One region of the Streptococcus cameli genome, then DNA from elsewhere that is predicted to be linked to it. Evidence: predicted binding sites of a transcription regulator. Region 1 holds the regulator's gene; each other region holds the start of a gene.
What was found. The regulator CtsR, encoded in region 1, represses protease genes until heat stress. The targets are predictions, from matches to a motif close to TTGGTCAAAAAAGGTCAAANA.
Positions count from the first base shown of each region.

Region 1 (4,240 bases):
ACAGGCAAGGCTAGTTCGAAAACGAGTGGAGCAGATCCACTACCTTTCTGAAAGTCAACAATGGCAAGTAGAAGTCGAAGGCGAGAGAGTGCCTTGGGTTTTTGATGAGATTCATTTAGCTTGTGGTGAGTTGCCAACCATCGATCCTTATAAGTTGGAGGGGAATCCTTGCTATATTGCCAATCCTTATCCCATTTATTCGTTGGAAGAGATAATCAAGAAGAATAGAACAGTCGCTGTGGTTGGAATGGGATTAGCAGCTGTTGATGTCCTGAAATGGTTGCTCCATCAGACGAAAATCAAAGTAGTTGTATTTTCACGATCAAATTATTTCCCAACGGTTCGCATTATGGGGGGGCAGCAGCCCAGTTGGACAGTCATGATAGATGCCAAATTTGAAGAATTACGCCAGAAGAAAGACTTCTCTTTTACACAATTTGAGACCTTGTTTCAGAGTGAATTAGCAGCTCTTGGTTTTGAAAACTGGAACCAGGCCTGTTCGACCTATTTAAAACCAGGAATCGAAGGTCTTCGTCTAGCGGATAGCTATCCGAAACAACTATATTTATTGCAACACTTGGCTTCACGTGTGGCCGATTGGTTTACGGATCTTTGGCCTTTGTTGTCAGATTCAGATCGAGAAGCCTATAAGAGGGTTTATCAAAAGCATATTGTGAATCTCCGTAATCCAATGCCAGAAGACTCAGCGCGTGATCTCATAGCAGCGGAAGAGGATGGTCGACTCACTATTTTGAAAGAAGTGGTGGACATTGAATCCTTGGAACAAGGGTTTGCGATCGGAATCAAAAATCAGCAAGAGACACGTGTGGTCGACTTTGTGGTTAATGCGACAGGGTACCATCTCAAGCCTGACAATCAGGAAAATGCCACTCCGCTTTTGAAACAAATGTTGGATGATGGCTTTATTCAAATTGACGCTCAAGGTGGGATTAGTGTGCTTGTTGACTCTGCTAAAGTTATTTCGCCACGTTTTGGAACCGTTTCTAATCTCTATGCTCATGGAGAATTGATCAATGGCCTTATCTACCAAAATAATTCTACAATTAAAATTCAAAAAATGGCAGATAGAGCAGTTCAGGCTAGTCAAAGAAAAAAATTCGATAGAGATTGATTTTTGAGAGAGAAGCCCCCTATTTGTTTTTTGACCAATTAAAAAGTACAGAGATTTAGGCCTCTGTACTTTTTATTCTCTTGTCCAATTATGCTTGGATAAAATCGATGATTTCTTCTACAGACAGAGAGCTATCGCAACGTACTTCTACGCCATTTGCTTTGGCATGGAGTAGTCCTGGTACTGTTGGAACATTGTATTCATTGCGAAGGTCCGCAATTTCTTGTGCAGAGTAAGCAGGACTTTGTGTGTGCAAGAAATAAACGGTCCAGTTTTCAGCTTTTGCTGCAGTAGCTAATTTTGGAATAAAGCGGATGCAGTATGGGCAGGTATGGCGTCCCAAAAAGAGAATAGCGCCATCTTTTGCTTCTAACAGCTTGCGGGCTTCACTTGGTGATACCGCTTGAAAATCTTGGGCAATGGTCATAAAATCTGTTGACATTTTTGTTCTCCAATCGTTTTTTGCATTACTCTGTAAGTATAATGAAAAGCTAATGATATTGCAAAAATTTGCTACGCTTCTATCTTGTGGTAAAAAGGCAATTTCTTGATAAAAAGAGTTGTGAATGCTATAATAGTCAATAATAGTCAGTAAGAGAGGGGTTTGTATGAAAAACACATCGGATTACATTGAAGAGCACATCAAATCGATTTTAGAGCGTGTCAATGTGGCTGAATTAAAACGAAGTGAATTGGCGAGTCGATTCGAAGTGGTGCCGAGCCAGATTAACTATGTGATTAAGACACGATTTACGGCCAGTAGAGGCTACATTGTAGAAAGTAAGCGTGGTGGTGGTGGCTATATTCGGATTGGGCGCATCACGTTTTCTGACAAGCATGAATTGGTCCATGACCTGCTTGAAAATTTGGGAGAGAGTCTGTCTTGGGCGGTCTATTCAGATATCTTGCAGTTGTTATTTGATGAGAAATTGATGACCGAGCGCGAGGGAAATATTTTGTTAGCAACTGGAGCAGAAGACGTATTAGGACTGGAAGCGAGTCAGATTCGTGCACGTATGATGCGGCAAATTTTGCGGCGTTTGGATAGGAAAGAGGAGTAGAATGGAATTTTCAATGGGATTGCAACGTGTGTATGCGGATGCTCAACTAATTGCACAACGGTATTCTTGCCAGTACTTAGAGACCTGGCATTTATTATTGGCCTTTGTGGTTAATCATGATACCATTGCAGGTGCTGCCTTGGCGGATTTTCATCAGGATATTGATGAGTTTGAACAGGCGACGTTTGCAGTAACGGAGCGTAGTTATGATGAAGCGATGGGAGCCAGTACAGTGTTACCAGTTTCTAAGCGATTGGAAGAAGTAGAAGAGGCGGCAAAGAAGATTGCCTCTGCTGTAAAAGCACAGCGATTAGGAACAGAACATGTTTTCTATGCGATCTTACTAGACCGTAGATCAACTGCTGCCCAAATTTTAGACAAGGTTGGGTTTACTTTTGAGGGTAAGGAAGACTCCTTTAAATATGCCGATCTTCGTAAAAATCTAGAATTAAAAGCTGGTTTTTCAAAAGAGGACATCAAGGCCATTCGTGTAGCTTTAAAAGGCAATGGAGGGCAAAAGCCGTCCATGGCCAGTATGATGGGAGGGATGCCTCAGCCACAAAGCGGTGGTTTGGAGGACTATACCCGTGATTTAACAGCACTTGCAAAAGCGGGAATTTTAGAACCAGTCATCGGACGTGAGGAGGAAATCTCACGAATGATTCAAATTTTGTCCCGAAAAACCAAAAATAACCCTGTTTTAGTTGGTGATTCAGGTGTCGGAAAAACGGCGTTGGCCCTTGGTTTGGCTCAGAAAGTAGCTGCCGACGCTGTTCCTGTCAGTCTAAAAGGAATGCGTGTTTTGGAATTGGATTTGATGAATGTGATTGCAGGAACCCGTTTTCGTGGGGATTTCGAAGAGCGCATGAACAACATCATCAACGATATTGAAGAAGATGGCAAGGTCATCTTGTTTATCGATGAATTGCACACCATCATGGGATCTGGTTCAGGAATTGATTCGACCTTAGATGCTGCCAATATTTTAAAACCGGCCCTAGCTCGTGGAACGCTTCGGACAATTGGTGCAACAACACAAGAAGAATACCAAAAGCACATTGAAAAAGATGCAGCCTTGGTGCGTCGGTTTGCCAAAGTCACGATTGAAGAGCCAAGCGTGGAAACCAGCATTGCTATTTTACAGGGTTTGAAAGCATCTTATGAACAACATCACCGCGTTCGAATTTCAGATGAAGCCGTTGAAACAGCTGTTCGTTACGCAAAACGCTATTTAACCAGTAAAAATCTGCCAGATTCAGCCATTGATCTGTTGGATGAAGCCAGCGCAACTGTCCAAAATGCGTTTAAGCAACCGGCTCAAGAGCCTGATTTTTCAGACCTAGAAGCAGCTTTCTTATCCAAGAAATACAAAAAAGTGAGCCAATTATTGGCAGTTCAGAAAGAAGCAGTGCCAGCAACTAGCGGCTTGACCGTAACGGTGGATCATATTTTGGAAACCTTGAGTCGTCTGTCGGGGATTCCTGTAACCAAGCTCACCAAGACAGATGCCAAAAAATACCTACAATTAGAAGCTGAATTACACAAGCGAGTGGTCGGTCAAGAAGTAGCCATTTCTGCTGTCAGCCGGGCGATTCGCCGCAATCAGTCAGGCATTCGAACAGGCAACCGGCCGATTGGATCCTTCCTTTTCTTGGGGCCAACAGGGGTTGGTAAAACAGAATTGGCCAAGGCGTTAGCAGAAGTTCTTTTTGATGATGAATCGGCCTTGATTCGTTTTGACATGTCTGAATACATGGAAAAATTTGCGGCTAGTCGTTTAAACGGTGCCCCTCCAGGCTATGTAGGTTATGAAGAAGGTGGCGAATTGACCGAAAAAGTTCGCAACAAACCTTATTCAGTCCTCTTGTTTGATGAAGTTGAAAAAGCTCACCCAGACATCTTTAATGTCCTCTTGCAGGTCTTAGATGACGGTCAGTTAACGGATAGTAAGGGACGAAAGGTTGACTTCTCAAATACCATCATTATCATGACCTCAAACCTTGGTGCGACAGCGCTCCGAGATGATAAGACTGTTGGTTTTGGAGCT
Region 1 covers NZ_JBRUIM010000003.1:110,514-114,753, forward strand. The annotation lists gene ACVR1I_RS07330 (FAD/NAD(P)-binding protein) at 1-1,132, shown strand, start outside; gene ACVR1I_RS07335 (thioredoxin family protein) at 1,221-1,574, opposite strand; gene ACVR1I_RS07340 (CtsR family transcriptional regulator) at 1,741-2,193, shown strand; gene ACVR1I_RS07345 (ATP-dependent Clp protease ATP-binding subunit) at 2,195-4,240, shown strand, end outside.

Region 2 (4,240 bases), on a different contig from region 1:
GACAATACCTTTTTCATAAAACAACCTTCACTTTATCATTTATTTAGTCATTACTTTATAAAACTATATCACAATTATTTTATTTAGTAAATACTAAATCCAAAATAAAGCAAAAACAAAACTACATTAAAAATGGAGTTTTGTTTTACAATACTTTACTTAAAAAATCTTTGGTCCTTGCTTCTCTTGTTTGTTCAAAGACCTGTTCAGGAGTGCCTTCTTCTACAATGACCCCACCGTCCATAAAGATAACACGATCTGCTACTTCCTTGGCAAAGCCCATTTCATGGGTTACAATAACCATGGTCATGCCGGACTTGGCCAAGTCTTGCATAACAGCTAATACTTCTCCGACCATTTCTGGGTCAAGAGCTGAGGTCGGCTCATCAAACAATAAAACATCTGGATCCATCGCCAAACCACGCGCAATGGCAATCCGTTGCTGCTGACCTCCCGAAAGACTTTGAGGGTAGGCCGTCGCTTTGTCTGGCAGACCGACTTTATCGAGTAAAGCGTAAGCTTTAGCTTCTGCTTCCGTTTTTGAAATTCCTTTGATCTTAATCGGAGACAAGGTAATGTTTTCTAGCACAGACATGTTGGGAAAAAGGTTGAACTGTTGAAAAACCATGCCCATTTTTTCTCTCATGCTAAAAATATCATTTTTCTTATCCGTGATGTCTACACCTTCAAAGGTAATCACGCCATCTGTTGGCACCTCTAGCAAGTTCATGGTCCGCAAGAAGGTTGATTTCCCTGAACCAGAAGGGCCAATAATGACCACAACTTCTCCTTGGTAAATATCTAAGTCAATCCCCTTTAAAACTTCATTTTCTCCAAAATATTTATGCAGATTTCGAATTGAAATAATGGCTTCAGACATTGGCTTTTTCTCCTTTATTTAACTGTTTTTCAAATGCTTGAACACCTAAGGTTAAGATACTAGTCAAAATCAGGTAATACAAGGCTGCAAATAAGAGCGGTGTCAATGAAATGTAAGTTGTAGACTGTACTGTTGTCGCACCATTCCACAACTCCATAACCCCAATTGTTGACAAGAGCGAGCTATCCTTGACAATGGTGATAAACTCATTTCCCAGGGCAGGTAAAATATTTTTAATCGCCTGTGGCATAATGACATAACGCATTGCCGCCTTTGGACGAATCCCCAGCGAATAAGCCGCCTCCAATTGCCCCTTAGCAACCGCATTGATACCCGCCCGGACCGTTTCACTCACATAAGCACCCGAATTCATACCAATAATGATGATACCCGGAATCAAACGCGACAAATCAACCGACAGAATCCCTAATTTAAATGTCGGCGCTGCAATTCGCATCATTGCAAAAGCAATCATGATTTGAACAACCATCGGTGTCCCACGAAAAATCCATACATAAACTTGAGCCAACCATGACACAGGCTTGTATTTACTACGTTGGGCAAAAGCCAAGATAACACCTAAAATACTGCCTAAAACAACCACACAAACAGCAATTAAAATCGTGACCAAGGCACCATAATTAAAGTAACCCCAAAATTTGGGTAAAAAAGAAAAATTCATTGTTACACTCCCATTTTATCAGATAGGGACTATTATACCATCTTTGAATAAAAATGCAACAAAATCGACAAAATATACAAAATAAAAAAGCGAAAACCGCTTTTCTATCTTAATACAACAATTCATAAATTTCCATTGCGATCAAATCAATGCTATCAAATGTATATGTCTCACGAGCAGCAACGTCACGCAATGTAAATACAGAACCATTTTCTTCATCGTAACTGTATGCAACTTCTGCAACAACAACACCTTCACGTTCAAAATTGCGTTTCAAGGTACCACCATCACTCGCCATTGCTTCTAAACGACTGATAATTCTCACCAAATGTGATTCCATGTCTCTTCTCCTATTTGTTTTATATAATCAGTTTACCATATTTTCCTAAAAATGTCTTTAGAGAAAGCATGTAAAGCAGGCTTCCACTGATTTTTTTGAAGAAAAATACAGAAATGAACTCAGATTCTTGCATTTTCCATCAAAATTGTTATAATTGAATTATATTTGACCTTTATTGACCAAATAATTATTCGATGAAAGAAAGAGGTAGGTTATGCTCTGTCACAATTGCCATATCAACGATGCAACCATTCATCTTTATACGAATCTAAATGGAAAAAAACAACAAATTGATCTTTGCCACAACTGTTACCAAATCATGAAAACAGATCCAGACAACGCTATTTTAAAAGGATTGGGCGATATTGGAAATCCAAACAATATGGATCCGTTTAGTGAGTTCTTTAATCAAATCGGTGGCTTCCCTGGCAATAGTCCTGCAGGCCGCAGACCCGATCAAACGCCACCAACACAATCTGGTCGCCAAGGTGGGGGTGGCCAACAAGGAGGCGGACGTGGACCGCAACAACCACCGCAGCAAGGCAAGGGGATTCTAGATGAGTTCGGTATCAACATTACTGAAATTGCCCGCCGTGGAGATATTGACCCCGTGATTGGCCGAGATGAGGAAATCACCCGCGTCATTGAAATCCTAAACCGCCGCACTAAGAACAATCCTGTACTTATTGGAGAACCTGGTGTCGGAAAAACAGCCGTTGTCGAAGGTCTGGCCCAAAAGATTGTCGATGGCGATGTTCCAAATAAATTGCAAAGCAAGGAAGTTTACCGCCTTGATGTGGTCAGTCTAGTGCAAGGTACTGGTATCCGTGGCCAATTTGAAGAGCGGATGCAAAAACTAATGGAAGAAATCCGCAACCGCAAAGAAATTATTCTCTTTATCGATGAAATCCATGAAATTGTTGGAGCTGGTGCTGCCGGTGATGGCAATATGGATGCCGGTAACATCTTGAAACCTGCTCTTGCCAGAGGAGAACTGCAACTGGTGGGTGCGACTACCCTCAACGAGTACCGCATTATCGAAAAAGATGCTGCCCTTGAGCGACGCATGCAACCAGTTAAGGTTGATGAACCAAGTGTGGAAGAAACCATTACTATTCTCAAAGGAATCCAAAGTAAGTACCAAGACTACCACCATGTTCGCTACACGGATAAGGCCATCGAGGCTGCTGCAAACCTCTCCAACCGCTACATCCAAGACCGCTTCTTACCAGACAAGGCCATTGATTTGTTGGATGAAGCCGGTTCAAAAATGAACTTAACCCTTAATTTTGTTGATCCAAAAGAAATCGACCAACGCCTGGTTGAAGCTGAAAACCGCAAGGCCCAAGCCACTCGTGACGAAGACTATGAGAAAGCAGCCTACTACCGCGACCAAATTGCCAAGTACAAGGAAATGCAAAAAACGAGTCTCAACGAGGAAGATATTCCCCTTATTACGGAAAAAGAAATCGAAGCCATTGTGGAACAAAAAACCAATATTCCTGTTGGTGATTTAAAAGAGAAAGAACAATCACAACTCATCCACTTGGCGCGAGATCTCAAGGCATCTGTTATCGGGCAAGATGAAGCCGTTGACAAAATCGCTAAGGCTATTCGACGTAACCGTGTCGGCTTAGGTGCACCAAACCGTCCAATCGGCTCCTTCCTCTTTGTAGGGCCAACCGGTGTCGGAAAAACAGAATTGTCCAAACAGTTGGCCATTGAACTTTTTGGTTCAGCCGATAGCATGATCCGTTTTGACATGTCTGAATACATGGAAAAACACAGCGTCGCTAAATTAGTCGGAGCGCCTCCGGGCTATGTTGGCTATGAGGAAGCCGGACAATTGACGGAAAAAGTTCGCCGCAATCCTTACTCTCTTATCCTCTTGGATGAAGTGGAGAAGGCCCATCCAGACGTTATGCACATGTTCTTGCAGGTCTTAGACGATGGTCGACTAACAGACGGACAAGGTCGAACGGTCAGCTTTAAAGATGCCATTATTATCATGACCTCTAATGCTGGAACAGGCAAGAGCGAAGCTTCAGTCGGCTTTGGGGCTACCCTTGAAGGCCGGACTAACTCCGTCTTGGGACAATTGGGTGATTTCTTTAGCCCTGAATTTATGAACCGATTTGATGGTATCATTGAATTCAAGGCCTTGGAAAAAGAACACTTGCTGAAAATTGTAGATCTCATGTTAGAAAATGTCAATGAGCGCCTAGCTACTAACGACTTACACCTCCATGTTACCGACAAGGTCAAAGAAAAATTGGTCGACCTGGGCTATGATCCAAAAATGGGTGCCCGCCCACTTCGTCGAACTATCCAAGACCAG
Region 2 covers NZ_JBRUIM010000004.1:116,825-121,064, reverse strand. The annotation lists gene ACVR1I_RS08470 (MFS transporter) at 1-17, opposite strand, end outside; gene ACVR1I_RS08465 (amino acid ABC transporter ATP-binding protein) at 146-880, opposite strand; gene ACVR1I_RS08460 (amino acid ABC transporter permease) at 873-1,562, opposite strand; gene ACVR1I_RS08455 (DUF1797 family protein) at 1,672-1,902, opposite strand; gene ACVR1I_RS08450 (ATP-dependent Clp protease ATP-binding subunit) at 2,117-4,240, shown strand, end outside.
Region 2: a site for CtsR is predicted at 2,065-2,085, ahead of ACVR1I_RS08450 (ATP-dependent Clp protease ATP-binding subunit). Genes of this name have one in related genera too.

Region 3 (4,240 bases), on a different contig from region 1:
CCGATTGAATGTAGCGACACCATTAGAAACTGTTCAAGAGGCCTGCAAACGCATTGTCGCCGTATTTGGATAATAAAAAAGGTTGAGAATCATTCTCAACCTTTTTAAAATCCTTTGTCGTCATAAAATTTGGAGCGGACCAAGTAAGCCGGCTGGTATTTGTCGATGAGTTGGAGAATAAAGGGCTTCAAGTCATCTTTTTTAGGCCTCACAGCCTCAATCAGAAATTTATAGGTCTCTTTCTCCTCTGGACTGGCTTTTTTCTTAAAGTAGCCCCACATGTGTTGGTAACTGGTGGTTAGTGTCGCCTTGCTGGGTGAAAGTTGACCAGCTTCTTTTAGTAACTGTTGGTACTGCTCTGCTTTTTCTTGAGACCAATCATTACCCTTGAATAAGAGGCGTAAGGCATTGTAGTGGGCTTGTGAATGCCCCATGACCCAGTATTTATGGTAAGCCCAATCTTTTTGAAATGCGCGCATGGTTTTCTCCTTTCGTCTATTATCGCATAGATCAGAAAAAATAACGAATAGAAAGATAGTTCGTGCTATAATAAAGAAAAAGGAGGAAGTTATGACTGAAAGAGAAAAGATGTTGGCAGGACAACTCTATCACGCAGGAGATCCGGAATTGGTGGCACTCAGACAGGCTGCAAGAGACTACCGAAAGGCCTTTAATGCGGCAGAGACAGATGGGAAGACTCGAACAAAAATTGCGAAAGAATGGCTGGGGCAGACAGGTGACAATCTTTATATCGAAGCCCCCTTAACCATGGATTATGGTTGCCATGTCTCAGTTGGTAAAAACTTCTTTGCTAATTTTAATCTGATGATCTTGGACACCTGTCGGGTCACGATTGGGGACAATGCCATGCTGGGACCGAATGTTCAATTCTACACACCGTTACACCCTCTTAAAGCCAGTGAGCGAATTGCTGGGCCGGAATACGGGGCTCCCATTACCATCGGTGACAATGTATGGATAGGTGGTGGTGCTATGATTTTAGCTGGGGTCACCTTGGGAGACAATGTTGTAGTGGGGGCAGGCTCTGTGGTTACAAAATCTTTTGGAGATAATGTTCTTATCGCTGGCAATCCTGCGCGTATCATTAAAGAGATCGAAGACTAAAAAATCAGCAAAATTTCTTGTATTCAAACAAGCATTTTTCCTAATTTTTTGGTAAAATAGAAAAAACAATAAAGAGAGGTTTTACCATGGGAAAATTCCAAGTCATCTCACATCCACTTATCCAGCATAAGTTATCTATTTTACGCCGGAAAGATACATCCACCAAAGACTTTCGTGAACTAGTTGATGAAATTGCGATGTTGATGGGATATGAAGTATTACGTGACTTGCCACTTGAAGATGTGGAAATTGAAACACCAATCACAACAACTGTCCAAAAACAAATTGCTGGTAAAAAATTAGCGATTGTTCCAATTTTACGTGCAGGGATTGGAATGGTAGATGGCCTATTGAGTCTTGTACCAGCCGCAAAAGTTGGGCATATTGGTATGTACCGTGATGAAACAACATTGCAACCTGTTGAATACTTAGTAAAACTACCTGAGGACATTGATCGCCGTCATATTTTTGTTGTAGACCCAATGTTAGCAACTGGTGGGTCGGCAATCTTGGCGATTGATTCGCTGAAAAAACGCGGAGCTTCCAATATTAAATTTGTAGCTCTTGTAGCAGCTCCTGAAGGGGTCAAAGCACTGCAAGAAGCTCATCCAGATATCGATATCTACACAGCGGCTCTTGACGAAAAGCTCAATGAGCATGGATACATTGTTCCAGGTCTAGGAGATGCCGGTGACCGCTTGTTTGGTACAAAATAAATAATGTAGTTAAAAGGTGCTCAGCACCTTTTTTTAATGAAGGACACTTTTTATTTGACCTTTCTTGACCAAAAAATTATAATAGTATCATAAAATTTGAAATGGAGATTGTTTATGATTCCAGTAGTTATTGAACAAACCAGTCGTGGCGAACGCTCGTATGACATTTATTCTCGTTTATTAAAAGATCGCATTATCATGTTGACAGGGACGGTTGAAGACAATATGGCCAATTCCATCATTGCTCAGCTCTTGTTCTTAGATGCTCAAGATCCAACCAAAGATATCTACTTGTATGTTAACACACCAGGAGGATCTGTATCAGCAGGTCTTGCGATTGTGGACACCATGAATTTCATTAAGGCTGATGTGCAAACCATTGTCATGGGGACAGCAGCCTCTATGGGAACCATCATCGCATCAAGCGGTGCCAAGGGCAAACGTTTCATGTTGCCAAATGCTGAATACATGATTCACCAACCGATGGGTGGTACGGGTGGTGGTACCCAGCAAACCGATATGGCTATTGCTGCGGAGCATTTGTTAAAAACCCGTCATAAATTAGAGAAAATCCTAGCGGATAATTCTGGTAAAACGGTGAAACAGATCCATAAAGATGCCGAGCGTGACTATTGGATGACCGCTGAAGAAACCTTGGCTTACGGTTTTATTGATAAAATCATGAATCCAGCCGACGCCAAATAAGTTATTTCAAACTGAAACCACTGTGTTTCAGTTTTTTTTCGTTTTTCTAAAATCCTCTTCTATGATATAATGAAGAAGATCGGAAAGAAAGAGGAGTAAGAATGTTTGAAAAAAAAGAAAGAACATGTTTAACTGTCTACCTTCATTACAATCGGGATGCCAAAAAGTTACATCAGCATGGGGATTTGGTTTATCATTCTAAGCGAATGCGCTATGTTCTCTTGTATGTTGACCAAAATCAGGCAGAGGCTTTAATCAAAAATTTGAAAAAAGAACGATTTGTGAAGAAAATTTTGCCGTCCTTTGTGAAAGATATTGACCAAAATTTTGTGGGAAATTTATACCGAGATGAAAAAGAAAACGTTATTATTTAAAAAAGTTTTCTTTTTTTGTTGACAATTTTCTGATAATTCAGTATATTAGAACAGTATTACTTTTAAGAAAGATGTAAGGAGATTCTTATGAAACATCAAAAAATTGTAGCAGGCGTATTAACCCTTGCCTCGGTAGCCTTTTTAGCAGCCTGTGGTGCCGCACCATCTAGTAACACAACTGCTGAAGGAACCACAGTGGGGGAGACTATTAAAATTGGCTACAACCTAGAGTTGTCAGGAGCTGTTGCAGCCTATGGTCAAGCAGAAAAAAATGGGGCTGACTTAGCTGTTGAAGAAATCAATGCAGCAGGTGGTGTTGATGGCAAAAAATTAGAAGTTGTAACCAAGGACAATAAGTCTGAGAATTCAGAAGTTGCGACGGTATCGACCAATTTGGTAACAGAAGAAAAAGTCAATGTGGTGATTGGGCCTGCGACATCAGGTGCCACAGCAGCGGCAACTCCAGCTATTATGCAAGCGGCTGTACCATTGATTACACCATCTGGAACGCAAGATAGCTTAACAGTTGCGAAAGACGGTAAAGTGAATGACTATGTTTTCCGTTCCACCTTCCAAGACAGTTTCCAAGGGCAAGTAATGGCTATTTATGCAAGTAGTAACTTATCTGCGAAAAAAGTTGTTCTCTATTCAGACAATTCAAGTGACTATGCAAAAGGAATTACCAAAGCCTTCAAAGAAGCCTACAAAGGTGAGATTGTTGTAGAAGAAACCTATCAAGCAGGTGACAAAGATTTCCAAGCAGCTTTGACAAAAATCAAGGACAAAGACTTTGATGCTCTTGTGATTCCTGGTTATTACACTGAAGCTGGTTTGATTACCAAGCAAGCACGTGAAATGGGGATTGATGCAGCTATCCTTGGACCAGATGGCTTTGCTGATAGCAAGTTTATCGAAGGTGCGGGTACAGCCAATGCAAGTAATATTTATTATGTGTCAGGTTACTCTACTAGCGTAGCACTTTCTGAAAAAGCAACAGCCTTTGTCGCTGCCTATAAAGAAAAATACGGTGAAGAGCCAAACATGTTTGCAGCACTTTCATACGATGCAGTTTACATGGCAGCAGAAGCTGCAAAAGGCGCGAAAACCTCCATTGATATCGCCGGTAACTTGGCAGACTTGAAAGATTTTGAAGGGGTAACAGGTCCAATCTCAATCGATGAAAACCATAACCCAGTCAAATCTGCCATCATGGTGAAATTGGAAAACGGGAAAGAAGCTGCAGCAGAGGCTGTTACAGTAGAATAAAACAGATAGAATCTGGGAGGAAAGCTGCCTTCCAGAATTCTTATTTTAAATAGA
Region 3 covers NZ_JBRUIM010000002.1:97,749-101,988, forward strand. The annotation lists gene ACVR1I_RS05905 (MalY/PatB family protein) at 1-73, shown strand, start outside; gene ACVR1I_RS05910 (YbgA family protein) at 105-479, opposite strand; gene ACVR1I_RS05915 (sugar O-acetyltransferase) at 571-1,125, shown strand; gene upp (uracil phosphoribosyltransferase) at 1,212-1,841, shown strand; gene ACVR1I_RS05925 (ATP-dependent Clp protease proteolytic subunit) at 1,956-2,546, shown strand; gene ACVR1I_RS05930 (YlbG family protein) at 2,648-2,920, shown strand; gene ACVR1I_RS05935 (ABC transporter substrate-binding protein) at 3,008-4,186, shown strand.
Region 3: a site for CtsR is predicted at 1,893-1,913, ahead of ACVR1I_RS05925 (ATP-dependent Clp protease proteolytic subunit). Genes of this name have one in related genera too.